One region of the Clostridium chromiireducens genome, then DNA from elsewhere that is predicted to be linked to it. Evidence: predicted binding sites of a transcription regulator. Region 1 holds the regulator's gene; the other holds the start of a gene.
The links. The regulator HrcA, encoded in region 1, represses chaperone genes, less so after heat shock. The targets are predictions, from matches to a motif close to TGTTAGCACTCNNNNNNNNNGAGTGCTAACA.
Positions count from the first base shown of each region.

Region 2: the regulator HrcA is predicted to act here: its motif matches at 10,871-10,901, upstream of groES (co-chaperone GroES).

Region 1 is NZ_QXDJ01000002.1:67,864-83,721, reverse strand. Features, by position in the region: gene trmB (tRNA (guanosine(46)-N7)-methyltransferase TrmB) at 1-217, opposite strand, end outside; gene D2A34_RS05650 (nitrite/sulfite reductase) at 861-2,411, opposite strand; gene dnaJ (molecular chaperone DnaJ) at 2,599-3,738, opposite strand; gene dnaK (molecular chaperone DnaK) at 3,849-5,702, opposite strand; gene grpE (nucleotide exchange factor GrpE) at 5,787-6,404, opposite strand; gene hrcA (heat-inducible transcriptional repressor HrcA) at 6,441-7,469, opposite strand; gene hemW (radical SAM family heme chaperone HemW) at 7,722-8,849, opposite strand; gene D2A34_RS05620 (hypothetical protein) at 9,621-10,064, opposite strand; gene lepA (translation elongation factor 4) at 10,243-12,048, opposite strand; gene D2A34_RS05610 (hypothetical protein) at 12,215-12,544, opposite strand; gene D2A34_RS05605 (stage II sporulation protein P) at 12,783-13,880, opposite strand; gene gpr (GPR endopeptidase) at 14,053-15,036, opposite strand; gene rpsT (30S ribosomal protein S20) at 15,209-15,472, shown strand; gene holA (DNA polymerase III subunit delta) at 15,530-15,858, opposite strand, start outside.
Region 2 is NZ_QXDJ01000006.1:195,505-211,362, forward strand. Features, by position in the region: gene D2A34_RS21445 (redox-sensing transcriptional repressor Rex) at 1-115, shown strand, start outside; gene D2A34_RS21450 (short-chain-enoyl-CoA hydratase) at 585-1,370, shown strand; gene D2A34_RS21455 (acyl-CoA dehydrogenase) at 1,456-2,595, shown strand; gene D2A34_RS21460 (electron transfer flavoprotein subunit beta/FixA family protein) at 2,609-3,388, shown strand; gene D2A34_RS21465 (electron transfer flavoprotein subunit alpha/FixB family protein) at 3,411-4,418, shown strand; gene D2A34_RS21470 (3-hydroxybutyryl-CoA dehydrogenase) at 4,603-5,451, shown strand; gene D2A34_RS21475 (NADPH-dependent butanol dehydrogenase) at 5,630-6,796, shown strand; gene D2A34_RS21480 (C-GCAxxG-C-C family (seleno)protein) at 7,281-7,685, shown strand; gene D2A34_RS21485 (DNA-3-methyladenine glycosylase family protein) at 7,797-8,729, shown strand; gene D2A34_RS21490 (4Fe-4S dicluster domain-containing protein) at 9,147-10,637, shown strand; gene groES (co-chaperone GroES) at 10,952-11,236, shown strand; gene groL (chaperonin GroEL) at 11,325-12,950, shown strand; gene D2A34_RS21505 (type II secretion system protein) at 13,151-13,597, shown strand; purine riboswitch at 13,725-13,822, shown strand; gene guaB (IMP dehydrogenase) at 13,959-15,416, shown strand; gene guaA (glutamine-hydrolyzing GMP synthase) at 15,612-15,858, shown strand, end outside.

The DNA of each region.
Region 1 (15,858 bases):
CCTCGTCTTTTATATCTATTGCAATATAATTATTGTCTGGATTTTGAGAACTATGTACTGCCATAAAAGTTCCCTTTCCACATCCAAGTTCTAAATATATTGGTTTAGTATTCCCAAAAAGTTCTTTCCATTTTCCTTTATATTCTTTTGGATTTACAACGAAAAAATTACAACCTTCAAGTTCAGGTCTTGCCCATGGTTTTTTTCTCATTCTCATGTTAGTTCACTCCATATTTCATCATTCATAATAATTATACATATAAAAAATTATATTGCAATTTTTTCACACAATAAAGGTATTGCGAAGAACTTAAAGTGAAGCAATGACCAACCGAAATAGAATACATATATGTTCCACTAGCTTATTTTTCAATGCCTGCTCCACATATATGTATTCTATTTCTTTGTTTTACTATCACTTTAAATCTTTTACCAATATCTAGCCTAGGAAAACGAAATATACATTTTATCAAAATTTACAAATATAGCTCATTAAAAGTATTGCCACCATAAAAATATCAAAATACTTGCATTAATATATTCTTAGTTTAAACTTACTACTAAACAAAGAACGGGAATATATGTTTTTACGGAGTGTTCATAAGAAGATTTTGCTGGCTGTTATTCTAGATTATAAGTTGTTCCAAATGTGCTTGTTCAAAAGCGTAGTCTTTGAAGCAAGCACTTTGGATGCAACTTATAATCTTAGAATAACCCAGCAAAATCTTCTAGGAACCGGAGTAAACACATATATTCCCGTTCGGTTGTTTGGCAGTAAACTTAAAATATCCTCATACTTCAAGTATTTTCACATTTAGTTTGTTCATTGCTTCGCTTTATATATAGTTATACGTTATTGCCTATTTTTTATACTTATCTACTATTTGTAACAATTCATCTTCGTTGTTTTGTACAAATTCATAGAAATCTACATTTTTATTTTCTATATATAATGATAACTCATATAAAAATTGTGGTATTTCGCTAGCAAGTAAATCTCCGTAGATTTTTCCAAGTCTTGCATTTCCAGTTTCAAATGATCCATTAATATGCAATTCAAATACATCTTGAACAGCATCGCCGACTTTTTTACGTTTACCAGTCAAACCCACTCCAACAATTTCATGTACTGCACAAGAATTTCCACATCCTGATATATGGATTCTTGGAAGTATATCTTTATTGTAGCCTTTATCTGCAAAGTAATTAATTATATCATTAAGCATTTTTTGACTCTCTAAAATTCCAACTTGGCATATTGGCACTCCAATACATGATACACTTTGCGCTAAAGCTGTTTCTCCTCCAATGTTTTGTGTTATATCTAGAAGTTCTTTAGCTTCATCACCATTTAAATTTCTAAAATATAACCCTTCTGTCATTGTAAGTCTTATTTCTAAGTCTTTTACTGCTTTTAATTTATCTAAAATTTTTCTTAATGTCTTAACTGAAACTTGCCCACCAATTGGATGGAAATATACGCTGTATAATCCTTTTTGTTTTTGTGAATATAATCTTGAATGTGTTAATTCTATTTCTTTACCTTCTTTAGTAATTTCCTTAGATTCTACAAATAAATCTAACTCGTTATTATCTAGTACATCTTTCAAATGTTCTTTATAAGTTTCTATAAATTTCTCTTTACCCATTCTTTCTAATATATATCTTATACGAGCTTTATTTCTATCTTCATAGTTACCTTCTTTTATGAATAGATTTGTCATAGCCTCTACATGATATAATACTTCACTTGGTTTTATAAGCTCATCATATTCGGCTGCAATTTGAGGATTTCTTCCAATTCCGCCTCCCACAAAAACTCTAAAATATTTTTCATTATCCTTTACGGTTGCTAAAAATCCTAAATCCGCAACATTACAGTGACCATGATCTGAGTCGCTGCTTGAGAAAGATACTTTAAACTTTCTTGGAAATTTATATGATGTTATTTTGCTTAAAAAATGATTATTTACAGCTAATGCATATGGAGTTACATCAAATGCCTCATCTTTATCTACTCCTGATAATGGTGACATAGCTACATTTCTCGGGAAATTTCCGCCTCCCCCTCTAGAATATATATCATTATCTATACCGTCTTTCATTATTCCGCAAACCTGATCTATCGTTAAGTTATGATATTGCACTGCTTCTCTTGTAGTTAGGTGAAATCCATCTAACTCATATTTTTCTGCTATATCACATAACCAGTTCATATTATCAAAACTACTAATTCCAGAAGGAATTCTAAGTCTTATCATAAATTCTTTTTTACTACGTTCTGAGTATACTCCCATTCCTCCAGAAACCTTTTTAAAATCCATAATAGATACTTCACCAGATAAAAATTTATTTCCTAATTCTCTAAACTCTTCTATTTCAATTAACAATTTTTCTTTTAAATCTTTCACTTGTTCTCCTCCTAAATATAATTTATTTCTATATATTATACCCCATATTTTCAATCAAGACTATAGCTATAGGTTTTGTCGGTGAAATTTCATTCATTTTTAACACATATCTTTCTAAAAATATGAAAAGAAACTATTTAAATAATGCTTAACTCTTGCGATTACTTAAATAGTTTCAATAAAATTTTTATTTGTTTTTACCAAATAGTTTTTTCTTAGGAGTAGGAGCATTGGCTTCATCAAATTCTTCGCCTGATAATCTCATGAATTCATATAAAGCTTCTTTTTGTTCCTTACTTAAAGTCTTAGGAATATCAACAATAACTTTTACGTATTGATCTCCCTTTCCGCTGGAATTAACTCTTTGTATTCCTTTGCCTTTTAACCTAAACATCGTTCCTGATTGAGTGCCTGGTGGAACAGTGTACTTAACATTTCCATCTACTGTAGCTACAGTTATTTCTGTACCCAATGCAGCTTTAGCCATAGAAACATTAGCATCAATATACACATCATTTCCTTTTCTTGTGAAGACTTTTGATGGAGCAACATTAATTCTTACATATAAGTCTCCAGGACTTCCACCTCTTAATCCATGCTCTCCTTGTCCTCTAAGCGGCATGACATTTCCTGTATCTACCCCTGCAGGTATGTTAACTTTTATTTTTCTTGTTTTTCTAACATTACCTTTTCCTCTACACTCTGAACATGGCTTTTCAATAATTTTACCAGTACCTCTACAAGTATCACAAGTAGAAGTTGAAACAAAGCTTCCAAGAGGAGTTTGTCTTTGTACTCTTACTTGACCTGATCCACCACAAGTTGGACAAGTCTTCGCATTAGTTCCAGGTTCTGCTCCACTTCCATGACAATGTTCACAATTCTCACTTCTAGTAACAGAAATTTCTTTCTCTACTCCAAAAACGGCTTCTTCAAAAGTTAATGTTATTGTATACTCAATGTCATTTCCTCTTACTGGACCATTTCTTCTTTTAGAACTTGATCCTCCGCCTCCGAAGAATGATTCAAAAATATCTCCAAAGCCGCCCATATCAAATCCGTCAAAGCCTCCAAAGCCGCCTCCTCCGAAGCCGCCACTACCATCAAAGGCAGCTGACCCAAACTGATCATATCTAGCTTTTTTTTCTGGATCTGAAAGTACTTGATAAGCTTCATTTATCTCTTTAAACTTTTCTTCTGCCTCAGTATTTCCTTGATTTCTATCCGGATGATATTTTACAGCTAATTTTCTAAAGGCTCTTTTTATTTCATCATCACTTGCACCTTTTTGAACGCCAAGCAATTCATAATAGTCTTTATTTGCCATTCGTTTAAATTCACCACCTAGTTTTATTTACTGTAGAAAAGGGAAGACGAGCTTGCCTTCCCTATCCTATTATATTAGATAACTGTAGTTTAGTACAATTAATTTATATATTATTTATCTTCATCTACTTTAAAATCAGCATCTACTACATTCTCATCATGTGGTGCGCTTTGAGCTCCTGCTCCTCCAGCTGCTGCATTTGGATCAAATCCTGCTCCTTCAGCTCCACCAGCTTGTTGGTACATCTTTGTAGCTATTGGATAGAATGATTGGTTTACTGCTTCAATTGCAGCTTTAATCGCTTCAACATCTTCTCCATCTTTAATTTTCTTTAAGTCTTCAATCTTAGCTCTTACTGCTTCTTTTTCATCTTCAGTAGCTTTATCTCCAACTTCATTTAATGTTTTTTCTATTTGGTATATAGTTTGATCTGCATTGTTTACAACTTCAACTTTTTCTTTTCTCTTCTTATCTTCTTCAGCAAATTTTTCTGCTTCTTTTACAGCTTTTTCTACCTCGTCATCACTTAAGTTAGTTGATGCAGTAATTGTGATATTTGCTTCTTTACCAGTTCCTTTATCTAATGCAGATACTTTAACAATACCATTAGCATCTATATCAAATGTAACTTCTATTTGAGGAATTCCTCTTGGTGCTGGAGCTATTCCTGATAATGTGAATTGTCCAAGTGACTTGTTATCCATAGCCATTTGTCTTTCACCTTGAACTACATTTATTTCAACTGATGTTTGGTTATCTGCAGCAGTTGAGAACACTTGACTCTTCTTTGTAGGAATAGTTGTGTTTCTTTCAATTAATGGAGTAGCTATTCCACCTGCTGTTTCAATTCCTAGTGTTAATGGAGTAACATCAAGTAATACTACGTCTTTAACTTCACCAGTTAATACACCTGCTTGAATAGCTGCACCAACTGCAACACATTCATCTGGGTTAACTCCCTTAGATGGTTCTTTTCCTGTAAAGTTCTTAACAGCTTCTACTACTGCTGGAATTCTTGTTGATCCACCAACTAATATTATTTTATCTATATCATTTAATGAAAGCTTAGCATCAGCTAATGCTTTTCTCATAGGTTCAATACTTCTTTCAACTAGGTCATGAGTGATTTCATTAAATTTAGCTCTGCTTAATGTTAAATCTATATGCTTTGGACCTGTTGCATCAGCAGTAATAAACGGTAAGTTTATGTTTGTTTGTTGAGATGCTGATAATTCAATTTTAGCTTTTTCAGAAGCTTCCTTTAATCTTTGAACTGCCATTTTATCTTGCATTAAATCAATTCCGTTTGAAGCTTTAAACTCATCTGCAATATATTTCATTATCTTCTCATCAAAGTCATCTCCACCAAGCTTTGTATCACCATTAGTTGATAATACTTCAAATACTCCATCTCCAAGATCTAGAATAGATACGTCGAAAGTACCACCACCTAAGTCATAAACTAGGATTTTGTGAGCTGAATCTGTTTTATCTAAACCATAAGCTAATGATGCTGCTGTTGGTTCGTTGATTATTCTTAATACTTCAAGTCCTGCAATCTTACCTGCATCTTTAGTTGCTTGTCTTTGACTATCATTAAAGTAAGCTGGTACAGTAATAACTGCTTGAGTTACTGTTTCACCTAAATAGCTTTCCGCGTCAGCTTTTATTTTTTGTAAAACCATAGCAGAAATTTCTTGTGGTGAATATTGTTTTCCATCTATATCAACTTTATATCCTGTTCCCATATGTCTTTTAATCGAGATAACTGTTTTATCTGGATTAGTAATTGCTTGTCTTTTAGCTACTTGACCTACTAATCTTTCTCCATTTGCTTGGAATGATACTACTGAAGGAGTAGTTCTAGCACCTTCTGAGTTTGCTATAACTGTTGGTTCTCCACCTTCCATAACTGCTACACATGAATTTGTAGTTCCTAAATCTATTCCTATAATCTTTGCCATGATATTTTTCCTCCTAAAACTTTATTAGTTTATTTTAAATTGAATTTTTCAATTAAATTTTTATATATTTTAAGTAATTTGATATTAATTAGCTACCTTAACCATTGTATGTCTTATTATCTTATCGTCTTTTTTGTATCCCTTTTGGAAAACTTCTGCTACCACATTCTTACCTAAATTTTCATCTTCAATATGCATTACTGCATTGTGAAGGTTAGGATCAAATTCACCTGTAGCATCTATTTCTTCAACTCCAAGTTTTACAAATGAATCCTTGCAGCCCTTTATTGTCATTTCAATTCCTTTTTTCAAGTCATCTATATTTCCATCAGCTGCAATAGCTCTCTCTAAATTATCAAGAATAGGAATAATTTCTTTTAACACATCTACATATGCATCACTATATATTCCTTCTTTTTCTTTAATAGTTCTTTTTCTATAATTATCATATTCAGCTGTTAATCTTAGAAGCCTGTCTTTTGTAGTATCTAATTCTTCTCTCAATTTCTTATTTTCCTCTTCTTGATTTTTTGTTAAATCTTCTTGATCTTCCTCTGCTGCTTCTATATTTTCAGAAGCTTCTTCGCTCGCATTATTATTTTCTACCACATTGTGATCTTGGTTTTGCGACGTTTCACTATCTTCCACTATTGTTTCATCATTTACTAACTCTTCGTTTTTCATATCTTTATTTTCCTCCATATACCTAAAACACACCTCTTCTCTACAAGTTTTCATCTATTTTGGATTACTTAAAATATTATTAAGTTCCTTTATGACTTCAGCCATAATTGCTATTACTTTTGAATAATTAATCCTTCTAGGTCCAATCAATCCAATTTTTCCGATTGGTCTGTCATTAAAAGAATATTCAGCAGATATTATACTACAATCTTTAACTTGTGGTTTATAATTTTCATCACCTATACTAACTGTAATATTATCCTGTGGATTAAATAACTCCATTAAAGATTCTTTATCATTCAGCAAAGATAACATTTCCTTAGCCTTATGAATATCATTATACTCAGGATAATTAAAGATATTTGTTGTTCCTTCCATAAACACTTCTGTGGAGTCAGACGTATTTAATGTCTCATATAAAACCGGTAAAAGCGCATTAAATATTTCTTCATATTCTCCTAAATCTTTTTTCAAATTATTAATTACTTCCAGATTAATTTCTTGTATTGAAAGATTTACCAATCTATTATTTATAACTTGATTTATTCTAATTAAAGTTTCTACTTCTGGAACTTTGCCATTTAATTTCATTATGTGATTTTTTATAAGCCCTGTATCTGTTAAGAAGATTGATACTAAATTATGCTCATCAACTTTAAAAAGCTGAATTGATTTAATAAAACTCTTTTTAACTGATGGTGTTTCAATTACACAAGTTAACTTAGTAAGTTCAGATAATAAAGCACTAGTTTGCCTTACTATTTTATCTACTTCAAGCATTGCAGAATCAATTATATATTGCTTAATTTTCAAGTCCTCTTCTACTGTCAGCCTTTGGTTATCCATAAGCCTATCAACATATAATCTGTATCCCTTACTAGAAGGAATTCTTCCTGCAGAAGCATGAGGTTGTTCTAAGTATCCCATATCTTCAAGGTCAGCCATCTCGTTCCTTATGGTTGCAGAACCAATACCTAAATTATAGTTTTTAGCAATCGTTCTTGACCCTACAGGATCTCCTGTACGAATATAGTCATTGATAATAGCTTGAAGTATTTTTATCTTTCTGTCATCAATACTCATAACCTCACCTCTTTTTTGTTAGCACTCATTAAGCTTGAGTGCTAATGACTATGTTTTTAATATATTATTTATGATGTTTTTTGTCAATTCTATTTATAATTATTATAGCTATATATAGCTAATAATAATTCAATTTAGCCAATTTATCTCGCTTTTTCTCCTATTTACTTTAATTATCTATGCAATCCAGTTTATATTTGTTATGAATCCTAATCTCTGTACTTGAATAAATCATTTTGTAATAATATTTCTCTACTTTAATATGAAATCACTCATGACATAATTAGATAATTCAATACCTTTAGGCGATAAAAATAGTTTTTCCGAATTCCAAACTAATAATTCTTTTTTTATATTTTTTTCAATTATCTCACCATAAACTTCATTAATATCTTTATTAAATCGTTTTTTGAATTTAAGTGTATCTACTCCGTCAATCATTCTTAACCCCATAAACATAAATTCTTCCATACTATCCTCTATACTATTTTCATAGCATTCTTCAATTATATTCTCATTGTTATTTATTTTTTCTATATATTCCTCTATGCTATCTATATTTTTAGTTCTTGAATTATTTATAAACGAACTAGCCGAAACTCCTATGCCTACGTATTCATTGCACATCCAATAGACTTTATTATGAAAACATTCCTTCCCATCTTTTGCAAAGTTAGATATCTCATATTGATGATAATCATATTTGCTTAGAATTTCTTTTGCAGTCGAATACATCTCTCTCTCATTTTCTTCTCCTGGTAAATTTAATTTATCTTTTTCATATAGATTATAAAAACAAGTTCCTTCCTCAATTATTAAACTATAAGCAGAAATATGCTCTGGGTTAAGCTTTGCTATATCCTCTAAAGAGTCTTTCCACTGTCCAATAGTTTGATTCGGTAATCCAAACATTAAATCTACATTTATGTTATTAAACCCAACACTTCGAGCTAATAAATAATTATTTTTAAATTCTTCGTAACTATGTATTCTCCCAATTTCTTTTAAAATAGAGTCTTTAGTAGATTGCAACCCCATGCTTATTCTATTTACATTAAACTTTTTCATTATATCCAAATTATTTTTATTTAACGTTCCAGGATTACATTCAATAGTAAATTCCACGTCTTCTTTTAAATGTAATGTATTTATAACTTCTAATAAGCTTTTCAAATTATCATTAGTTAAATAAGATGGAGTACCTCCTCCAATGAATATGCTGCTTATATAATAATCTTGTGCCTTCAGTAATATTTCTTTATTTAATGCATCTACATATTCACTCATTAATATTTCTTTCCCAGAATAAGATGGAAAATCACAATATAAGCATTTTTGTTTACAAAATGGAATATGTATATATAAAGATATTTCTTTCATCAAACTTCCCTCCAATTCTTTATTTAAAGGTACTGCGAAGAACTTAAAGTGAAGCAATGAACAACCGAAATAGAATACATATATGTTCCGCAGGACTACAAAAAATTTCGCAAGGTATATCTAAATGGAAAGTTGCACCACTTCTGCGTTTCCTGTGACGAGGAAACTCGACTCACATTCGTTCGCTGAGGAAGTTCGAGTATCCAAATGCAAGATTTGGACTCTCACTTCAAAGCGGAACAACTTTCCATTAAGATACCCCAGCTGCTCATTTTTTTATGCCTGCTTCACATATATGTATTCTATTTCTTTGTTTTGCTGCTCGCATTAAGTATTTCGCATATACTTGCCTAAATATTATATATTTGATGTATTATAAAGGATATATACGTTATAAAAGATAGTAAATATCCTTGAATAAAGGTATTGGTATTGCTAACTCGAGAAATATAAAAATACTTGCATTAATATATTCTTATTTTAAACTTACTACTAAACAAAGAACGGGAATATATGTTTTTACGGAGTGTTCATAAGAAGATTTTGCTGGCTGTTATTCTAGATTATAAGTTGTTCCAAATGCGCTTGTTCAAAAGCGTAGTCTTTGAAGCAAGCACTTTGGATGCAACTTATAATCTTAGAATAACCCAGCAAAATCTTCTAAGAACCGGAGTAAACACATATATTCCTGTTCGGTTGTTTGGCAGTAATCTTAAATTTTCATCATACTGCAAGTATTTTTATATTTCGGATTCTTAGCAATACCTTTAATTAGGCTAATAATTTTTCTGCTTCTTCCTTTAGTAATGCAATCTTACTTTCTGCATCAACAACTGAGAAGCTATATACATCTACAAAATTATAGAAATAATTAGCAAAAGATATTCTTTTATTACGCTTTATTTCTAAACGTTCACCTATTTCTTCTAAAAGTTTCACTTCATTTTCATCATATTCCCCATCAATAAGTGCAAGCCCTATTAATTCAAAATAAATAATATTTCTGTTTCTTTCAGAAGAATCTTTTAATGTACTGTATATAGAATTTAAATCCGAATCATCTGGCACTTCATTTTCCTTTATATCTAACTCTTGTAAATAATCAGAATAAAGATTCTTCTCTTCTTTTGCAAATGTATTATCAGAATTTGCTAGACTCTTTACTAACTGCATAAATGCAATTCCTTCATTTTTACTTAATTCATTTAAAAACATAAAAACCCTCCTAGATTTCAACAAACAATTATTTGAGTAATACTTAATTAATATTATACAAATAATTCCTTAAAAATAATATAATTTTCTTTAACATATATTATTATTTTAATCTTAATTTTTGAAAACTAGGTCAATATCTTCACAAATACGTTTAAAATACTAAATTCAGTATATTTTAATCTACTTTTAATATAGCCATAAATGCTTCTTGAGGAACTTCAACAGATCCAACCTGCCTCATTCTCTTCTTTCCTTCTTTTTGCTTTTCAAGCAATTTCTTCTTTCTTGAAATATCTCCACCATAACATTTAGCTAACACATCTTTTCTCATAGCCTTTACAGTTTCTCTTGCTATAATCTTAGCTCCAATTGCTGCTTGAATTGGTACTTCAAACATTTGTCTTGGAATTGCTTCTTTTAATTTCTCAGTTATTCCTCTACCTTTATGATATGCCCTTTCTTCTGGCACTATCATTGATAATGCATCAACTATATCTCCATTTAATAATATATCTAACTTAACTAACTTAGTTCTAATATATCCTTTAAATTCATAATCTAAAGATGCATATCCTTTAGTTCTAGATTTTAGAGTATCAAAGAAGTCATATATTATTTCATTTAGTGGAATATCATATTTTACAACTGCTCTAGTTTCCTCTATGAATTCCATATCAATATATATTCCTCTTCTGTCTTGGCATAAGTCCATAACTGCTCCAACATAATCCTTTGGAGTAATTATAGATGCCCTAACCACAGGTTCTTCCATATAATCTACTTCAGTTAAAGGTGGTAGGTTTGTTGGATTTGTTATTTCTAATATTTCACCATCTGTTTTGATTACTTTATATATAACTGATGGTGCAGTAGTTATTATGTCCAGATTGAACTCTCTTTCAACTCTCTCTTGAATTATTTCCATATGTAATAATCCTAAGAATCCACATCTAAATCCAAATCCTAATGCAATAGATGTTTCTGGTTCAAAGTTTAATGCTGCATCATTTATTTGTAATTTTTCTAGTGCTTCTCTTAATTCATCATATTTTGCTCCATCAACTGGAAATATTCCTGAATATACCATAGGTATTGCAGGTTTATAACCTTTAAGTGCTTTATCTGTTGGTCTATTAGCTTCCGTTATAGTATCTCCAACTCTAGCATCTCTAACATTTTTAATTGATGCGGTTATATATCCAACATCACCAGCACTTAATTCAGGAATTGTAAGCACTCCTGGAGTAAATACCCCAACTTCAGTAACCTCATAGAATTTATTAGTAGCCATTAATTTAATTTTAGTTCCAATTTTCACTTTTCCGTCCATTACTCTAACTATACATACAACGCCCTTATAGCTATCATAATATGAATCAAAAATTAATGCCTTTAAAGGTGCTTCTTCATCCCCATCTGGTGAAGGTATGTGTTCAACAACATATTCTAATACATCACCTATGTTAAGTCCTGTTTTAGCAGATATCATAGGTGCATCTTCTGCATCTATTCCTATTACATCTTCAATTTCTTTTTTTATCTCTTCTGGTCTTGCAGATGGCAAATCTATTTTATTAATTACTGGTGCTATTTCTAAATCATTATCTAGTGCTAAATAGCAGTTAGCTAAAGTTTGAGCTTGAATTCCTTGGGTTGCATCAACTACCAATATAGCCCCTTCACAAGCGGCTAGACTTCTTGAAACTTCATAATTAAAATCTACATGTCCTGGAGTATCAATTAAATTAAGGATATATTCTTCACCGTTATCTCTTCTATATACAAGTCTCGCTGCTTGAGACTTTATTGTTATTCCTCTTTCTTTTTCTATCTCCATATTATCTAGAACTTGTTCTTCCATTTCCCTTTTTGTCAAGGTTCCGGTAGTTTCAAGCAATCTATCTGCAAGGGTTGACTTACCATGATCAATATGTGCTACTATTGAAAAATTCCTGATATGTTTTTGTCTTTCACTTTTCATACGCATAACTGTCTTTATCAGCTAAAAACAGTCTTTTCACCCCCGTTATAATTAAATCAGCTAAATTATAACATACATCCATTTAAAATAGCTATTAAAAATTTAAACTGACATATAAAACTAAAACTCAATTTCCTATCGGATGAAACTAAATATATAATGAATATTAAAATTTTATCTTAGCAATAATTTCCTGAATCTTTCTTATATAACTAGATTCATTACTTATTTTAAATTCACTATTACCCAGTCTGACCAAAACATCTTTTTCTGATTCTTCATAAATCTTTAAAAACGAGTTATCCTTGATAAAATTCGAAAAATCCTCTCCAAACTCTTCACTTACAAGTTTATAGTTTTCACTTGTATTCCCAAGAGGAGATAATGCTTTAGTATTAATAATATCTATTTTTATAATTCCAAGTAAAACAAAAAATAATACAACAAACACAGGCAACGCTCTTCTCAATGCATAACTCTTAAAAATATTCTTCAATATAATACACCCTTTTCAAGTAACAATTTAAAGTTATTTAATCTTTATCTAAATTCTTACCACTTTTAATAGGTATTATACAAATCGTCTAGATACATACATTCTATATATTACTTATGGGCGGAAAATATATATTCAAGTTTAATTATGCCTAAGCAAATATACAAACGAAGAAAAGAGAGATATGTCTACGAAATAAACATGCCTCTCTTTTTGGTTGTGGTATTTGTATGAACTTCTATTTTTTATTTAGGATTTCTGCAATTACACGTGCCATGCATTCTGCAGTTACTTTTGATTCATCTGGAGTATTAGTATGTGATCCTATTTCAAACAATAAACATCCATCACTCTTACTTTGATTAAATGCATTTTTTCCTCTATTATATGTTAATATCTTCGTAGGTAGAGTTGGAAATAGTTCAGCTGTTTTATTAAATACTTTATCCGTAAGCTCTTTATTCTTTTCATATCTTGTACTGTTTTTAGCATTTACAAACATTATCTTAGAAGCGCTCATACCGTATACTTCAGTTGTTGTAATAGATTTGTCCTCGATTGAATCTCTGTGCAAATCTATAATCATTTTAAAATCTCCATATTCTTTTAAATATTTATCTACCGTTTCTCCTGATCTTGTGTAACTATCATTATAGGAAATGCAGTGATCAGTTTTATCATGAATTACTGATATTCCATAGTTTTCTTCAAGTTCATGAGTAAGAACATCTCCAACGCCAACTACATTAGTATCTTCATTCAAGCTATCAGGTTCTGATGCATTATAGTTTTCAGTAGTATGGCTATGATATATTAATACTTCTGGCTTTGACTTATTTAATTCTTTTTTCAAACTTGGATTATAAATTTGTGTGTTTTTACTATCACCAATTTGCACATTTTGTTTATCCCCATTCTGTGGTGATTTTAATATACTATCCTCACTTACCTGGAATGGATTAAATGACAAACTTAAATTACTACTTTTATTATCACCAAGATTATTAAAAAAGCTAACTTCATTTTTTATTATACCCATATAGCTAATATTGTTTAATCCTAATACCTGGAGGCATACACTTTTTAGTGAAATTCTATTTTCAGCATATGTTCCCTCATCATAGGCTTGGGCTTCTATTATTGGCATTCCTAAGTTTAGTAATTGAACATAAGCAAATGCCCCTCTTTCTCTATTGTTTTTTAAAACATTACCCAATCTTATAAATAATATCCCTATTAATAAAATGAGTACTATTAAGCCTATGTTAATATTGGGTTTTATTTTTATCCTCCTATTAATGTCACCTTTTTTTCCTCCTCTGCTCATATACATCACTTTAATCCCCCCTTGTACTCTTTTATATTTATATTATGGAATTTACATAATTATTCTAATTTATGTTATTATGTTTTACAGACAATAATAGAGCTGTTTTAAAACAATTATAAATCATCTTAAAACAGCTCTGATCTTCTTAAATATTTCAGGTAAAAATAATAAAATTAAATTAACCCATAAATTTATTAATTTCCTCCATATCCATGTTAGGCTGTACCGCCATATTTATTCCATTAGCAATTATTTTGGATAATGAGTTAATAACTAAATCAACATCCTTTGGTGTAACTATCATATCAATATTAGATTTTGAAGATATCACTTCTTTAATAAGTTTTTCTTTTTCATTCTTATCAAGAGATTTTAGCATTTTATAAAAGTCATTTCCACTTGACGAATTACTTATTAATGAATCTACGACTAAATCAATCGTATCATTAGCAATTGTAACTGCATCAACAACTGTTGGAACTCCTATAGCTATAACCTTAACTCCTAAATTCTCTTCACTTATCTGTTTTCTATTATTTCCAACTCCAGCACCTGGTGATATCCCTGTGTCTCCTATTTGAATTGTTGTATTTACTCTTTCAATCCTTCTTGCTGCTAATGCATCTATACATATTACTAAATCTGGCTTAATCTTTTCCACAACGCCCCTAATTATTTCCACAGTTTCAATTCCTGTTATCCCCAAAACTCCTGGTGCTATTGAACACACTGGTCTAACAGAATCATCAATAGCATCTGGCATTACTGATTGGAGATGTCTTGTCACCATTATTTTCTCAGTAACCTTCGGACCTAAGGCATCTGGAGTTACCTGCCAATTTCCAAGTCCTACAATTAGTATACTCTTATCAACATTGATCTCAATTAATCTTCCTAAAACTTCAGCTAACACCTCTGAAACTCTATCCATGGTTTCTCCATCATATGCCGTAAAATCTGGTATATCTATGGTTATATAATTTCCTTTTGGTTTTCCAATCTTTTGAGCACCTTCCTCATTTTTCACTTTTACAGTAGTTACTCTAATATCCTTTTCACTTTCCTCGATAACCTCGATACCATCTATATCTGCTTCATTTTTATGGTTTTCTTTATAAATTTCTCTTGCTTCAAGTACAAGGTCTGTTCTAACATTTATCATATTAACACCTCATTATAAATATAGTCAGTATTATTTTTCCTTTTTCTTTAAATTTAATACTTGAATTACATAAGTTCTGATGCTATAATAAGGTTTGTTGAATATGAACTCGTACGCAGATTTCCCCAAAAACTGCAGAGACCCTATAAAAATTTAAGGGGGTGAATTAAGAATGGCAAATATAAAATCAGCAAAGAAAAGAATTAAAGTTACTGAAACTAAGACTTTAAAGAACAGAATGGTTAAGTCTGCTTTAAAGACTACTATAAAGAAATTTGAAGTTGCTGTAGAAGCTAAGAATAATGAAGAAGCTAAAGCTTTATTTCCATCAGTTGTTAAGTCATTAGATATGGCTACTACTAAGGGAGTTGTTCATAAGAATGCGGCTGCTAGAAAGAAATCAAGATTAGCTGCTAAGTTAAACGCTATGGCATAATCTTAAAACCCATCTAAGCTAGATGGGTTATTTTTATGTCCTAATTTAAAACAGATATTATTTTTTCACTGTTAATGTATTTATTAGAAGAAATTCCATTTCCATACTTTTATCTATACCTGTAGATTTCAATTTTGTTTCTGTTTTCACACAAAGCCTAATTAATTCTGCTAGTTGCTTTTCCGTAAACCTATTTGTCTGTGTTACTAATTTTTCACACACAAATTGCGGTAGTCTGTATTCTACCATAAAATCCTCTACTTTTTTTCCCTTAATAAGTTTACATTTCATTTCATACAATCTCAAAAAGTGTTTTTGTATTGCACTTATTATTAACATATGTTGATCTGATTTATATAATATTTCTTTCATTATATCAATTGCTT
Region 2 (15,858 bases), on a different contig from region 1:
ATGGAATTTTGCGCCAGTGGATTTAATAGTACCAGATCATGTTAAAGTTGAAAATGTACATTTGAGTGAAAGTTTATTGACATTAATTTATTTATTAAATGAGAGTGAACAGTAGAAGATATATATTTATGAAATAATATAACAAATTAAGAATGCCGTATATACATAGATGTTTTAAGATAGTTATTTACCTGATACGCGTCCTTTAAGGTAAATATACTGATTAATTTCAATATAAGTGAGAATTTTTGGATTGGTGAATATTATACTTTAGATAGTTTTAATTGAACGCATTACCTTGAGAATCACGATATAATGAGGGGTGTAGAACACTAAATGGTATATAAGCAGCATTCTGATTTGTTATTTTTTTATATACCTTAATACAGAGACTAAAAACTTACATTCAAAACATAATATTTTATTGCAAATAATCTGAATACATATTATAATTTTAGATAAGGCTTAAGAGCTTTATATTTTTTAAATTCATTTGTTATATTATTAACAAATAGGTTTAAAAATATCAAAAATAGTATGAAAACTTAAAAAATAAATAAGCAAGTTTGAAGGAGGACCTTAACATGGAATTAAAAAATGTGATTCTTGAAAAAGAAGGACATTTAGCTATTGTGACAATCAATAGACCAAAAGCATTAAATGCGTTAAATTCAGAGACATTAAAGGATTTAGACACTGTTTTAGAAGACTTAGAAAAGGACAGTAATGTATATGCAGTTATATTAACTGGTGCAGGAGAAAAATCTTTTGTTGCTGGAGCAGATATTGCAGAAATGAAAGATCTTAACGAAGAACAAGGTAAAGAATTTGGAATCTTAGGAAACAATGTTTTCAGAAGATTAGAAAAATTGGATAAGCCAGTTATTGCAGCTGTATCAGGATTTGCTCTTGGTGGTGGATGCGAGCTTGCTATGTCATGTGATATTAGAATAGCTTCAGTAAAAGCTAAATTTGGGCAACCAGAAGCAGGACTTGGAATAACTCCAGGATTCGGTGGAACTCAAAGATTAGCTAGAATCGTAGGACCAGGAAAAGCTAAAGAATTAATATACACTTGTGACATCATAAATGCAGAAGAAGCTTACAGAATAGGCTTAGTAAATAAAATAGTTGAATTAGAAAACTTAATAGATGAAGCAAAAGCTATGGCTAATAAAATTGCAGCTAATGCTCCAAAAGCAGTTGCATATTGCAAAGATGCTATTGATAGAGGAATGCAAGTTGATATAGATGCAGCTATATTAATAGAAGCAGAAGACTTCGGTAAATGCTTTGCAACAGAAGACCAAACAGAAGGGATGACTGCTTTTTTAGAAAGAAGAGCAGAAAAAAACTTTCAAAATAAATAATTTTTAGAGAATTAGCTAAAAATCTATTAGAGATTTATATATAGTTTGTTATCGAATAGGTTTAAATAACAAGGAGGGTAATTTAATGAATTTCAAATTAACTAGAGAACAACAATTAGTACAACAAATGATCAGAGAATTCGCAGTAAATGAAGTTAAGCCAATAGCTGCTGAAATTGATGAGACAGAAAGATTCCCTATGGAAAATGTTGAAAAGATGGCTAAATTAGGAGTAATGGGTATCCCATTCGCTAAGGAATTTGGTGGAGCAGGCGGAGATGTTCTTTCATACATAATAGCTGTAGAAGAATTATCAAAAGTTTGTGGTACTACAGGAGTTATACTTTCAGCTCATACATCATTATGCGCGTCAGTAATTAACGAAAACGGTACTCCAGCTCAAAGAGAAAAATATTTACCAGATCTTTGTAGTGGTAAAAAACTTGGAGCTTTCGGTTTAACTGAACCAGGTGCTGGTACAGATGCTGCAGGACAACAAACAACTGCTGTATTAGATGGAGACAACTATATCTTAAATGGTTCAAAGATATTCATAACAAATGGTGGAGTTGCTGAAACTTTCATAATATTTGCTATGACAGATAAGAGTCAAGGAACTAAAGGTATTTCTGCATTTGTAGTAGAAAAATCATTCCCAGGATTCTCAGTAGGAAAGCATGAAAATAAGATGGGTATTAGAGCATCTTCAACTACTGAATTAGTAATGGAAAACTGTATAGTACCAAAAGAAAACTTACTTGGTAAAGAAGGTAAGGGATTTGGTATAGCAATGAAGACTCTTGATGGAGGAAGAATTGGTATAGCAGCTCAAGCTTTAGGTATTGCAGAAGGTGCTTTTGAAGAAGCTGTTAACTACATGAAAGAAAGAAAACAATTTGGTAAACCATTATCAGCATTCCAAGGATTACAATGGTACATTGCTGAAATGGACGTTAAAATTGAAGCTGCTAAACATTTAGTATATAAAGCTGCATGTAAGAAACAAGCAGGTGAACCTTATTCACTTGATGCTGCAAGAGCTAAATTATTTGCTGCAGATGTTGCAATGGAAGTTACAACTAAAGCAGTTCAAATCTTTGGTGGATATGGTTACACTAAAGAATACCCAGTAGAAAGAATGATGAGAGATGCTAAGATAACTGAAATCTATGAAGGAACTTCAGAAGTTCAAAAGATGGTTATCGCAGGAAGCATTTTAAGATAGGAGGACTTTTATAATGAATATAGTAGTTTGTGTAAAACAAGTTCCAGATACTACAGCTGTAAAAATAGATCCTAAGACTGGTACATTAATAAGAGATGGTGTTCCATCAATAATGAATCCAGAGGATAAGCACGCATTAGAAGGTGCATTACAATTAAAAGAACAATTAGGTGGAAAAGTTACCGTTGTAACAATGGGACTTCCAATGGCTAAAGCAACATTGACAGAAGCGTTATGTATGGGAGCTGATGAGGCTATCCTATTAACAGATAGAGCACTTGGGGGAGCTGATACATTAGCAACTTCAAAAGCATTAGCTGGGGTTATAGCTAAATTAGACTATGATATAGTATTTGCTGGAAGACAAGCGATTGATGGAGATACTGCACAGGTAGGTCCAGAAATAGCTGAACATTTAAACATTCCTCAAGTAACTTATGTTCAAGATGTTAAAGTTGAAGGGAATTCATTAATAGTAAATAGAGCATTAGAAGATGGACATCAAGTAGTAGAAGTTAAGACTCCATGTCTATTAACTGCAATCGAAGAATTAAATGCACCTAGATATATGCACGTTGCAAACATATTCTCAACTTCTGATGATCAAATCAAAGTTATGAGCGCAGCTGATATAGATGTAGATGTAGCTGAATTAGGACTTAAAGGTTCACCTACAAAGGTTAAGAAGTCAATGACTAAAGAAGTTAAGGGCGCAGGAGAAATTGTTAGAGAATCACCTAAAAATGCAGCATACTATGTTGTTGGAAAATTAAAAGAAAAACACTACATCTAAGATAATAGGAGGGTAATTTATTATGAATATAGCAGATTACAAAGGCGTTTGGGTCTTTGCTGAACAAAGAGAAGGCGAATTACAAAAAGTATCTTTAGAACTACTTGGAGAAGGTAGAAGAATTGCTGATGAATTAGGAGTAAAGTTAACAGCTTTATTACTTGGAAATAATATAGAAGCATTAGCTAAAACTTTAGCTGAACATGGTGCTGATGAAGTTTTAGTTGCTGATGATAAAAATTTAGAACATTATACAACTGATGCTTACACAAAAGTTATTTGTGATTTAGCAAATGAAAGAAAACCAGGAATATTATTCGTAGGAGCTACTTTCATCGGAAGAGATTTAGGTCCAAGAATAGCTGCTAGATTATCAACTGGATTAACTGCTGACTGTACATCAATTGATGTAGATGTTACAAATGGAGATCTTTTAGCTACAAGACCAGCATTTGGTGGTAACTTAATGGCTACAATCGCATGTCCAGATCATAGACCACAAATGGCTACAGTAAGACCAGGAGTATTTGCAAAAATCACTACTGATCCAGCAAACTGTAACATTGAAAAGGTTCAAGTTCAATTAGCTGATAGCGATGTTAGAACTAAAGTTTTAGAAACTATCAAAGCTAAAAAAGATATCGTAGATATCGCTGAAGCAGATTTCATCGTTGCAGGTGGTAGAGGGGTTGGAAGCAAAGAAAACTTCAAACTTCTTGAAGAATTAGCTGCTGCTTTAGAAGGAACAGTTGGTGGATCAAGAGCTGCTGTTGAAAATGGATGGATTGATGGAGCTTACCAAGTAGGTCAAACTGGTAAGACTGTAAGACCACAAATATATATAGCTTGTGGTATTTCAGGAGCTATCCAACACGTTGCAGGTATGCAAGACTCTGATTTAATCATTGCTGTTAATAAAGATGATTCAGCTCCAATAATGAAAATTGCAGATTACGCTATAGTTGGAGATGTTGCAAAGGTAGTACCAGAATTAATAGCTCAAGTTAAAGAAATAAAGAGTGCTGAATAATTACTAGATTAATTAAAATAAATTCTTGTTATATTCTATTTGTTAAAGCTAATAATATAACAGTAAGTAAAATTAGTTAACATATAATTAAAAAGCTAATAATTATAAAAATAATCCTTAGTTAATGTAGAGATGCTTTAACTAAGGATATCTATAATGATAAAAATTTGAGGAGGAATAATTCATGAAAAAGATTTTTGTACTTGGAGCAGGAACTATGGGTGCTGGTATCGTTCAAGCATTCGCTCAAAAAGGTTGCGAAGTAATAGTAAGAGACATAAAGGAAGAGTTTGTTGACAGAGGAATAGCTGGAATAGCTAAAGGATTAGAAAAGTTAGTTGCTAAAGGAAAAATGACTGAAGAAGATAGAGAAGCTATCCTTTCAAGAATTTCAGGAACAACTGATATGAATTTAGCTGCTGACTGCGATTTAGTAGTTGAAGCTGCAATCGAAAACATGAAAATTAAGAAAGAAATCTTTGCTGAATTAGATGGAATCTGTAAGCCAGAAACAATTTTAGCTTCAAATACTTCATCTTTATCAATTACTGAAGTTGCTTCAGCAACAAAGAGATCAGATAAAGTTATCGGAATGCATTTCTTTAATCCAGCTCCAGTAATGAAGCTTGTTGAAGTTATCAGAGGTGCTGCAACTTCTCAAGAAACTTTTGATGCAGTTAAAGAATTGTCAGAAGCAATTGGAAAAGCTCCAGTAGAAGTTGCTGAAGCTCCAGGATTTGTTGTAAACAGAATCTTAATTCCAATGATCAATGAAGCAACATTCATTTTACAAGAAGGAATTGCTTCAGTTGAAGATATCGATACATCTATGAAATTTGGTGCTGGTCATCCAATGGGACCTTTAGCTTTAGGAGATCTTATTGGATTAGATGTTTGTTTAGCTATTATGGATGTTTTATTTACTGAAACAGGAGATAATAAGTACAGAGCTAGCAGCTTACTAAGAAAATATGTTAGAGCTGGATGGCTTGGAAGAAAATCAGGAAAAGGATTCTACGATTATTCTAAATAATCCTGCCTAAATAAATTATAGTATGAAGATTATGAAAATTCCCAAAAGAAATTTACTTTTGGGAATTTTTTTATTTAGAATGTAAAGGATTTTTATTATTTATATAGAATTATTCTAATATAGGAAATTGTTTGAATATTCCTAAAATTAAGTTAACATTTCTAGGAGGTATTAAATTATGATGAGATTTACATTACCAAGAGACGTTTATTATGGAAAAGGATCACTAGAACAATTAAAGAACCTTAAAGGAAAGAAAGCGGTATTAGTACTTGGTGGCGGATCAATGAAGAAATTCGGGTTTGTGGATAAAGCAGTGAACTACTTAAATGAAGCTGGCATAGAAGTTAAATTAATAGAGGGTGTTGAACCAGACCCATCAGTTGAAACAGTATTTAAAGGCGCTGAAGTGATGAGAGAGTTTAATCCAGATTGGATAATATCTATGGGGGGTGGATCTCCTATAGATGCAGCAAAAGCAATGTGGATATTCTATGAGTACCCAGATTTTACTTTTGAACAAGCTGTAGTTCCTTTTGGATTACCAGAGCTTAGACAAAAAGCTAAGTTTTTAGCTATTCCATCAACAAGCGGTACAGCAACAGAAGTAACTGCATTTTCTGTAATCACAGATTATAAGACTGAAATCAAATATCCTTTAGCTGATTTTAATATAACTCCAGATATAGCTATAGTAGACTCAGATTTAGCTGAAACAATGCCTCCTACATTAACAGCTCATACTGGAATGGATGCATTAACTCATGCGATTGAAGCTTATGTAGCAACATTACATTCACCATTTACAGATCCACTAGCCGTACAAGCTATTGAAATGATTAATGAGCATCTAATAAAATCATTTGAAGGAGATAACGATGCTAGAGAACAAATGCATTATGCTCAATGCTTAGCAGGTATGGCATTCTCAAATGCATTGTTAGGAATAACTCATAGTATGGCCCATAAGACAGGTGCAGTATTCCATATACCTCATGGATGTGCAAATGCTATATATTTACCATATGTAATTGACTTTAATAAGAAGGCTGCAGCAGATAGATATGCTAAAATAGCTAGAAGTCTCGGATTGAGCGGACAAACTGATAATGAATTAGTAGATTCGTTGACAAGTTTAATACAAGAATTTAATAAAAAGATGTCTATTCCACTAACTTTAAAAGAATATGGTATTGATGAAGAAGAATTTAAAGCAAAGGTTGATTTAATTTCGGAAAGAGCAGTTGGAGATGCTTGCACAGGCTCAAATCCAAGACAAATAAATAAAGATGAAATGAAGAAGATATTCGAATGCGTATATTACGGAAATAAGGTTGATTTCTAATATCTCGTATATATAAATAATTTGAGGTCATACTTATGTGATGGCCATCCAAAAGAGAAGGTTCTCTGTTACTTGATTGCTAGAAAATAAAACTGTGAAAAAGTGAAGCCCAACTCACTCTGTTTGCTGAGTGAGTTCGAGTGACCAAATATAAAATTTGGATTCTCACTTATCAGTAAAAGTTGCACAATTTCTGATTGCTCGTTAGACAATCGGAAATTGAACAACTTTTACTGAAGAAATACCTACAGTTTCATTTTCAATGCAACACTGAGTAAAGGAGAACCTTCTCTTTCTGGTGATGTATATATAAGTATAAACTCAGGTATACTTGATTTATCGTTATGTGAAATGCAAAATGAAGGAAGTTAGATCACCCTACAAATACAAAACTTTACATATTAGTTAGATAAATAAACCATAGTATAAGATTAAGTGATATAATATACTAAATAATAATAACTTTTGATAAGGAGGAGTGCAAATGCTTAGTGAAATGGTAAAGAAATATCGTAAAGAAGAGTATGATTTAAATTGTGCAGAATCTATCATGTACGCTGCTAATGAAGAATATGATTTGAATTTATCAAAACAAACTCTAAAAACTATGTCAGGGTTTGGTGGTGGAATGTCAACAGGTGATGTTTGTGGTGTTATTACGGGAGCTGTCGGAGTAATTGGAATCATGTTCACTGAAATAAGTGGGCATAAGAGTCCGATAGTCGCAGAAATAACAAGAGAGTTTATAAATAAATTCAATGAAAGTCTTAGATTTATAAAATGCATTGACTTGAAGAAGGAATATATAGATATAAAACGGTGTACACTAATGATAGAGAAAGGTGCAGAAATTTTAGAAACTATTATCATTGAAAGAAAAAACAATTAGCACAATTATTTTTGTATAAAGTTAAAGTATTTATAGAATAAGAGAACAACTATTATGGGTATTTGTGGATTGAACACAATGCTTATTTAATGTTAAGAGGAGAACACAAACATGGATTATAAAGCTGTAAAATCTTACGATGATTATATAATGATAGAAGAAGTTAAGAATTTTAAATTAAGACATATATTTGAGTGTGGACAAATTTTTAGATTTTGGGAAATAGAAGAGAATAATTTTATTGTTATAGCATTTGGAAAGTTAATAGAGGTGAAAGAGGAAGGGAATAACGTAATAATTTACAATACAACTTGGGAGGATTTTAATAATATTTGGCTTAGATATTTTGATTTAGGTAGAGATTATTCAATTATAAAAGAAGATCTTTCAAAAGATACATTACTTAAGCAAAGCATAGAGTTTGGATACGGTGTTAGAGTTCTAAACCAAGATCCTTTTGAAATGTTGCTTAGTTTTATTATTTCAGCTAGAAATAATATACCATCAATAAAAAAGACAGTTAATAAAATATCAACTAAATGGGGTAAAGAAATCAATTATAAAGGAACGATTTATTATGCCTTTCCAAGCATAGATGAAATTAAAGATGCGAGTTTAGAAGATATACAAGAAACAGGTGCTTCCTTCAGAAGTAAGTATATAGTAGATACAATTAAAAATGTATATAATGCCTCAATAAATGAAGTGGATAATCCCGGTATTAACGAAGAATGTCCATATGGTAAATATGATTTGAATTACATAAGAAACTTAAGTGATGATGAATGTCATGATGCCCTTCAAGAATTTAAAGGGGTTGGTTCAAAAGTAGCTGATTGCATTATGTTATTCTCTATGGAGAAAACTTCTGCATTTCCAGTAGATGTATGGGTTAAACGAGCAATGATCCATTTTTATGGAGCTGAAGATTCATCATTAAATAAGATTAGAATATTCGCAAGAAATAAGTTTGGTAAATTGTCTGGATTTGCACAACAATATTTATTTTACTATGCGAGAGAAAACAAGATTAGTGTTGATTAGGTTTTTATAATAACATAAGAATGGATATAAGAAAGTCTAGATTGCTAATTTCTAGACTTTTTATTCTATGTTCTTAATTCATCTATTTTAATATATTCACTAAAAAAACTTCAGGGACTAAAAAATTAATGACAAAATTTTATCATTTAAAGTAGTTTGGTATAGTCATATTGCATCTAGATATCGTGAATTTTTATGGGAAATTGATATGTTAATATACGGAGATGAAAAAATAAAAAATGCTTATTGAAGCGACAATGTAGATGTTTTCTTAAGTAAGTGAGTATAGAGAAATAAATGGAAAAATTCAGAAAATTTAAATTACGGAATACTTGTTATATTTTTAACAAGAGTATGTTATAATTATCTCATGAAATTAAGAAAGATAAAAAATATTCATGGGAGAGTGTGTGTATAATGTTTCAATTTGAAAATCAACTTTTAAGACTAAAGCATGAGGTTCTTACTAGAGTTGCATTATTGGCAAAGGAGAACAAAATCAGTAAAGAGGAGTTAGAAAAAATTCCATTTGCTATGATTGAAGGGGAGACTCCTACTTATAGGGATACTGTTGAACAAGAAAGAAATGTAGTATTGGAAAGAGCAAAGCTCGCAGCTGGCTATGAGCCAAATGGTAAACATGGACAAGATTTGATCGATGTACAAGATAAAAATCAAATATTATATGTTATAAAAGAAGCATGTGATAGATGTCCAACAAAGAAATTTCAAGTTACTGATTCTTGCAGAAACTGCGTAGCTCACAAGTGTCAAAGTGTGTGTAATTTTGGAGCTATTACATATGTTGATGGAAGAGCATATATAGAACCTGACAAATGTAAAGAATGTGGAATGTGTAAGAAAGCATGTCCTTATGATGCTATCGCAGAGGATATGAGACCATGTAAAAAATCGTGTCCAACAGGTGCGTTAAGTTATAATGCAGAAGATCTAAGTGCTGAAATTACAGAAAGCAAGTGTGTAAATTGCGGTGCTTGTATGTCAGCATGTCCATTTGGAGCTATAGAAGATAAGAGTTCTTTAGTTAAAGTTGTTTATGAATTGATGAACGAAGATAAAAATATCTATGCTGTAGTTGCACCTGCTATTACAGGCGAATTTGGTCCAAAGACAACTTATGGACAAGTTAAGAATGCAATTAAAGCTTTAGGTTTTAAAGATATGCTAGAAGCTGCGTGTGGAGCAGATGCAGTAACTGTACATGAAAGTAATGAATTTGTAGAAAGAATGGAAAAGGGAGACAGTTACATGACAAATTCATGTTGTCCAGGATTCTTAAGCTACATTGAAAAGATGATGCCAGATCAAGCAGAAAAAATTTCAGGAACCGTTTCTCCTATGGTGGCGACAGGCAGATATATAAAGTCTAAAGATAAGGATGCAAAGGTAGTATTTGTAGGGCCATGTACTGCAAAGAAAAATGAAGCACTAATTAATTCAATAAAAGATGCAGTTGATTATGTGTTAACATTTGAAGAGATAGTAGCTTTATTTGACGCTTTTGAAGTTGATCCAGCTGCGTGTGAAGATATAATAGTTGATGAAGCTTCAATTTTTGGTAGAAATTTTGCTGTTGGTGGAGGATTAACAGCTGCAATACAAAATTACGTACAAGAAAAAGGCGTTGAAGTAGAATTTAAGCCGGTTCAGGTTTCAGGTGGTGCAGACATCAAGAAAACTATGACAATGGCTAAGGCAGGAAAGTTACAAGGGAACTTCATCGAAGGTATGATGTGCGAAGGTGGTTGTATAAACGGAGCAGCTAAAATCGTATCTGTAATGAAAGCTAAAGCTCCATTTACTAAGTTGAACCAACAAACAACAATCAAGAGTGTATTATCAAATAAAGTGTTGGAAGAATACCACGATGTAAATTTAGAAAGATAATATAAGAATAAAAACCCAAATCGGTAATCTCATCTGATTTGGGTTTTTATTTTTAAATAGCTTTTTATATGAATATATATGGAAAAATAAATGCATATAAAAAAATAAATAAAACAGAGAAAAATTAAGCAAATGGGATATATTTTGAGATAAGAAGTAATATTCGCTGAAAAAAGGGATATAATATTAGAAGTAATGTTTGAATTATATGGTTATAAAGGATATTATAATTATGTTAGCACTCGACAGTAATGAGTGCTAACAGAAATTTAAATACAAATAAATTATATATATATTTTAAGGAGGGTTTTTTCATGAACATTAAACCACTTGGTGAAAGAGTAGTAATTAAAAAATTAGAGGCAGAAGAAAAGACTAAAAGTGGAATAGTCTTAACTGGTGCTGCAAAGGAAAGACCACAAGAAGCAGAAGTGGTTGCAGTAGGTCCTGGAGCAGTTGTAGATGGAAATAGAGTAGCTATGGAAGTTAAGGTTGGAGATAAGGTTCTATACTCTAAATATGCTGGAACAGAAGTTAAGGTTGACGGAGAAGAGTATACAATATTAAAACAAGACGATATATTAGCAATAGTTGAATAGTACTATATTTATATTGCTTAATTAGTAAAATAAAATTGAAATTATGAAATATAATAAATAACATATAATAAAGGAGCGTGTAATATAAATGGCTAAAATGTTAAAATTCGGAGAAGATGCAAGAAGAGCTATGCAAGTAGGTGTAGATAAGCTAGCTGATACAGTTAAAGTTACATTAGGACCAAAAGGTAGAAATGTTGTATTAGATAAAAAGTTCGGAGCACCATTAATAACAAACGATGGAGTTTCAATTGCTAGAGAAATAGAATTAGAAGATCCATATGAAAACATGGGAGCTCAATTAGTTAAAGAAGTTGCAACTAAAACTAACGATGTAGCCGGAGATGGAACTACAACTGCAACTTTACTTGCTCAAGCAATAATCAGAGAAGGATTAAAAAATGTAACAGCTGGAGCTAATCCAATCTTAATAAGAACTGGTATAAAAATGGCTGTAGATAAAGCTGTTGAAGAAATCAAAAAGATTTCTAAGCAAGTAGATGGAAAAGAAGACATCGCTAGAGTTGCTGCAATTTCAGCTGCTGATGAAGAAGTAGGTAAGTTGATAGCAGATGCTATGGAAAAAGTAGGAAACGAAGGCGTTATCACTATAGAAGAATCTAAATCAATGGGAACAGAATTGGATGTAGTTGAAGGTATGCAATTTGATAGAGGATATGTATCACCTTATATGGCAACAGATACTGAAAAAATGGAAGCAGTTCTAGAAAACCCATATATATTAATTACGGATAAAAAGATTTCAAATATTCAAGAAATCTTACCAGTACTGGAACAAATAGTCCAATCAGGTAAGAAACTATTAATCATTGCTGAAGATATCGAAGGGGAAGCAATGGCTACATTAGTAGTAAATAAGTTAAGAGGAACATTCACATGTGTAGCTGTAAAAGCGCCAGGATTCGGAGATAGAAGAAAAGAAATGTTACAAGATATTGCAACATTAACTGGTGGAACTGTTGTAGCTGAAGAATTAGGAAGAGAGTTAAAAGAAGTTACAATTGATATGCTAGGTACAGCTGATAGTGTTAAAGTAAGTAAAGAAAACACTGTAATAGTTAACGGGAAAGGTGATTCTAATTCAATTAAGGAAAGAATTAACCAAATAAAAGCTCAAATTGAAGAAACAACTTCAGAATTTGATAAAGAAAAATTACAAGAAAGATTAGCTAAATTAGCTGGGGGAGTTGCGGTAATCAAAGTTGGTGCAGCAACAGAAACTGAATTAAAAGAAAAGAAACTTAGAATCGAAGATGCTTTGGCTGCAACAAAAGCTGCTGTTGAAGAAGGCATAGTATCTGGTGGTGGTACTGCTTATGTTAATGCGATTAAAGAAGTTGCTAAGTTAACTTCAGATGTTCCGGATACACAAGTTGGTATAAATATAATAGTTAAAGCATTAGAAGAGCCTGTAAGACAAATAGCAACTAATGCAGGGGTAGAAGGTTCAGTAATAATTGAGAAGGTTAAGAATAGTGAACCTGGTATAGGATATGATGCATTACATGATCAATATATCAATATGATTAAGGGTGGAATAGTTGATCCAACTAAGGTTACTAGATCAGCTCTTCAAAATGCGGCATCAGTAGCTTCAACATTCTTAACAACAGAGGCAGCAGTTGCTGAGATTCCAGCAAAAGAACCAGCAATGCCAGGTGCTCCAGGAATGGGAATGGATGGAATGTACTAATAAATTGAAGAATAAGTCTTAATTTATTAAAATACAAATAATCTTGAGTTTTATATAATTAATTTACTTGGTGTATGTAATAAAAAAGAACGAAATTGTTTATACAGTTTCGTTCTTTTTTTATTTTTTATCCTTGTATATTACTTGAATAAACTGGCAATATTTGAGATATACAAAAAAATAAAAACGGAGAGTGATGTATGAAAACTAAACAAATAATTATGGATAGACTTAATCTAAAGAATGGAAAAATAGTTCATAGAAAAAGAAAGGGATTTACATTAATTGAACTTATAGCAGTAATGGCGATAATTGGAATTTTAGCAAGCGTAATTGTACCACAGGTTACCGGATATATAAAGGAAGCGAAAAAGACCAAAGTAGTTGACCAATCCAGAAAAGTTGTAATGGCTGCCGAGTCATATAAGTTAAAATATGGTGAATTACAAGGCACAACAACAGTATCAAATATGAAAACTAAAGATGGGGTGGAGAAATATTTAGAGAATATTAACTTGGAGAATTTGCCAGATACAACTACTTTAAATCAGTGTCAGCTTATTGTAAATGGCGCAGAATTTGATATAGACGGAAATACTGACGTGTTAAGAACTGCAACTATTACTAATGTAACTAATAACAGTTAGTGCAGCTTTACATTTACAAAGTTGTTAGTAAAAGATAGTTGTGAAAATAGTAACATCAAAAAATGCAATTTTAGCTTCAAATTGATTGACTTTATATTGTACATACATTATAATAGTTTTAATTCAAAACATAGCACATTTAAAAACTTGTATATACCTTGAATATGGCAAGGAGTATCTACCGGAAACCGTAAAATTCCGACTATGAGTGATATTAGTATAGGCTAAAATTAGATTTTTATTAGCATATTAACGTCACTTCTGGGGTTAATGTGCTTTTTTTATACAATAAATTATGCAAGAAATAAATCATAAATATATAAAAATGAAGCGAATTATTCAAAACTGAGGAGGATTTATAATGGCTAAAATAATTAAGACTGCATATACTTTTGATGATGTGTTATTAGTTCCGAACAAATCAGAAATATTACCAAGAGAGGTAAGTACAAAAACAAATTTAACAAAGAAAATACAATTAAATATCCCTTTAATGAGTGCTGGTATGGATACAGTGACTGAATCTAAAATGGCAATAGCAATGGCAAGAGAAGGCGGAATCGGAATTATACATAAAAATATGACTATCGAAGAGCAAGCAAAAGAAGTAGACAGAGTTAAAAGACAAGAAAATGGAGTTATTACTGATCCTATATTCCTATCAGAAGACCATCTAATTCAAGATGCGGAAAATTTAATGTCTCAATATAGAATATCAGGAGTTCCTATTACAACTAAGGAAGGAAAGCTAATCGGAATAATTACAAATAGAGATATAATCTTTGAAACAAATTATCAAAGAAAAATTTCAGAAGTAATGACAAAGGACAATCTAATAACTTCAGTTGAAACTACAACAGTAGAGGAAGCAAAAGAAATTCTTAAGAAGCATAAAGTAGAAAAGTTACCTTTGGTTGATAAAGACGGAGTTTTAAAGGGCTTAATTACAATGAAGGATATTGAAAAAGTTAAAAAATTCCCTAATGCAGCTAAGGATAGTAAAGGTAGATTATTATGCGGAGCAGCAGTAGGTGTTACAGGAAATATGATGGAAAGAGTTGATGCGTTAGTTAAGGCTCATGTTGATGTTATAACACTTGATACGGCTCATGGACATTCAAAAGGTGTTTTAGATGCTGTTACACAAATTAAAAAAGTATATCCAGATCTTCAAGTTATAGCAGGAAATGTTGCTACAGCTGGAGCTACAGAGGATTTAATAAAAGCTGGAGCGGATTGTGTTAAGGTTGGTATTGGACCTGGATCAATTTGTACAACTAGAGTAGTTGCAGGCGTTGGAGTTCCTCAATTAACAGCAGTTATGGATTGCGCAGAAGTAGGAAAAAAATATGGAGTTCCTGTAATTGCTGACGGTGGACTTAAGTATTCAGGAGATGTGGTAAAAGCTTTAGCAGCTGGAGCATCTGTTGCTATGATGGGATCATTATTTGCAGGTTGTGAAGAAGCTCCAGGAGAAATGGAAATATATCAAGGAAGAAGTTATAAAGTTTATAGAGGAATGGGATCTTTAGCTGCTATGGAATGTGGATCTAAAGATAGATACTTCCAAGAAGGTAATAAGAAATTAGTTCCAGAAGGTGTAGAAGGAAGAGTTGCATATAAAGGATTTGTTTCAGATACTATATTCCAATTAATGGGCGGAATTCAATCAGGAATGGGATATCTAGGAGCGAAGAACTTTGATTTATTATACGAAACAGCTAATTTTGTTGTTCAAACAGCGTCTGGATATAGAGAAAGTCATCCACACGATATTAATATTACTAAAGAGGCACCTAATTATAGTGTAGGACAATAGTAATATGCACAGTTCACTGTTAAAGAATGTATCATTTATGTGAACTGTGCATTACTTAATTTGCTTAAGTAATATTTAGTTAAGGTTTTTAATATTAATATTTATAAATTTTCCGGAGAAATTTGTCTTAATTTATTGATAAAAAGATTTATTTAGTCGATAATAGAATTTATAAGAACAGTTTAGGAGGAGAACATGAAAAGAGATTTAGTTTTAGTTATTGACTTTGGTGGACAATATAATCAATTGATTGCTAGAAGAGTGAGGGAATGTAACGTATATTGTGAAGTTCATCCTTATGATTTAAGCATTGATAAGATAAAGGAAATGAATCCGAAGGGAATTATCTTTACAGGCGGACCAAACAGTGTATATGGTGAAGATTCTCCTTTATGCGACAAAGCTATATTTGAAGTAGGAGTACCTATACTTGGTATATGTT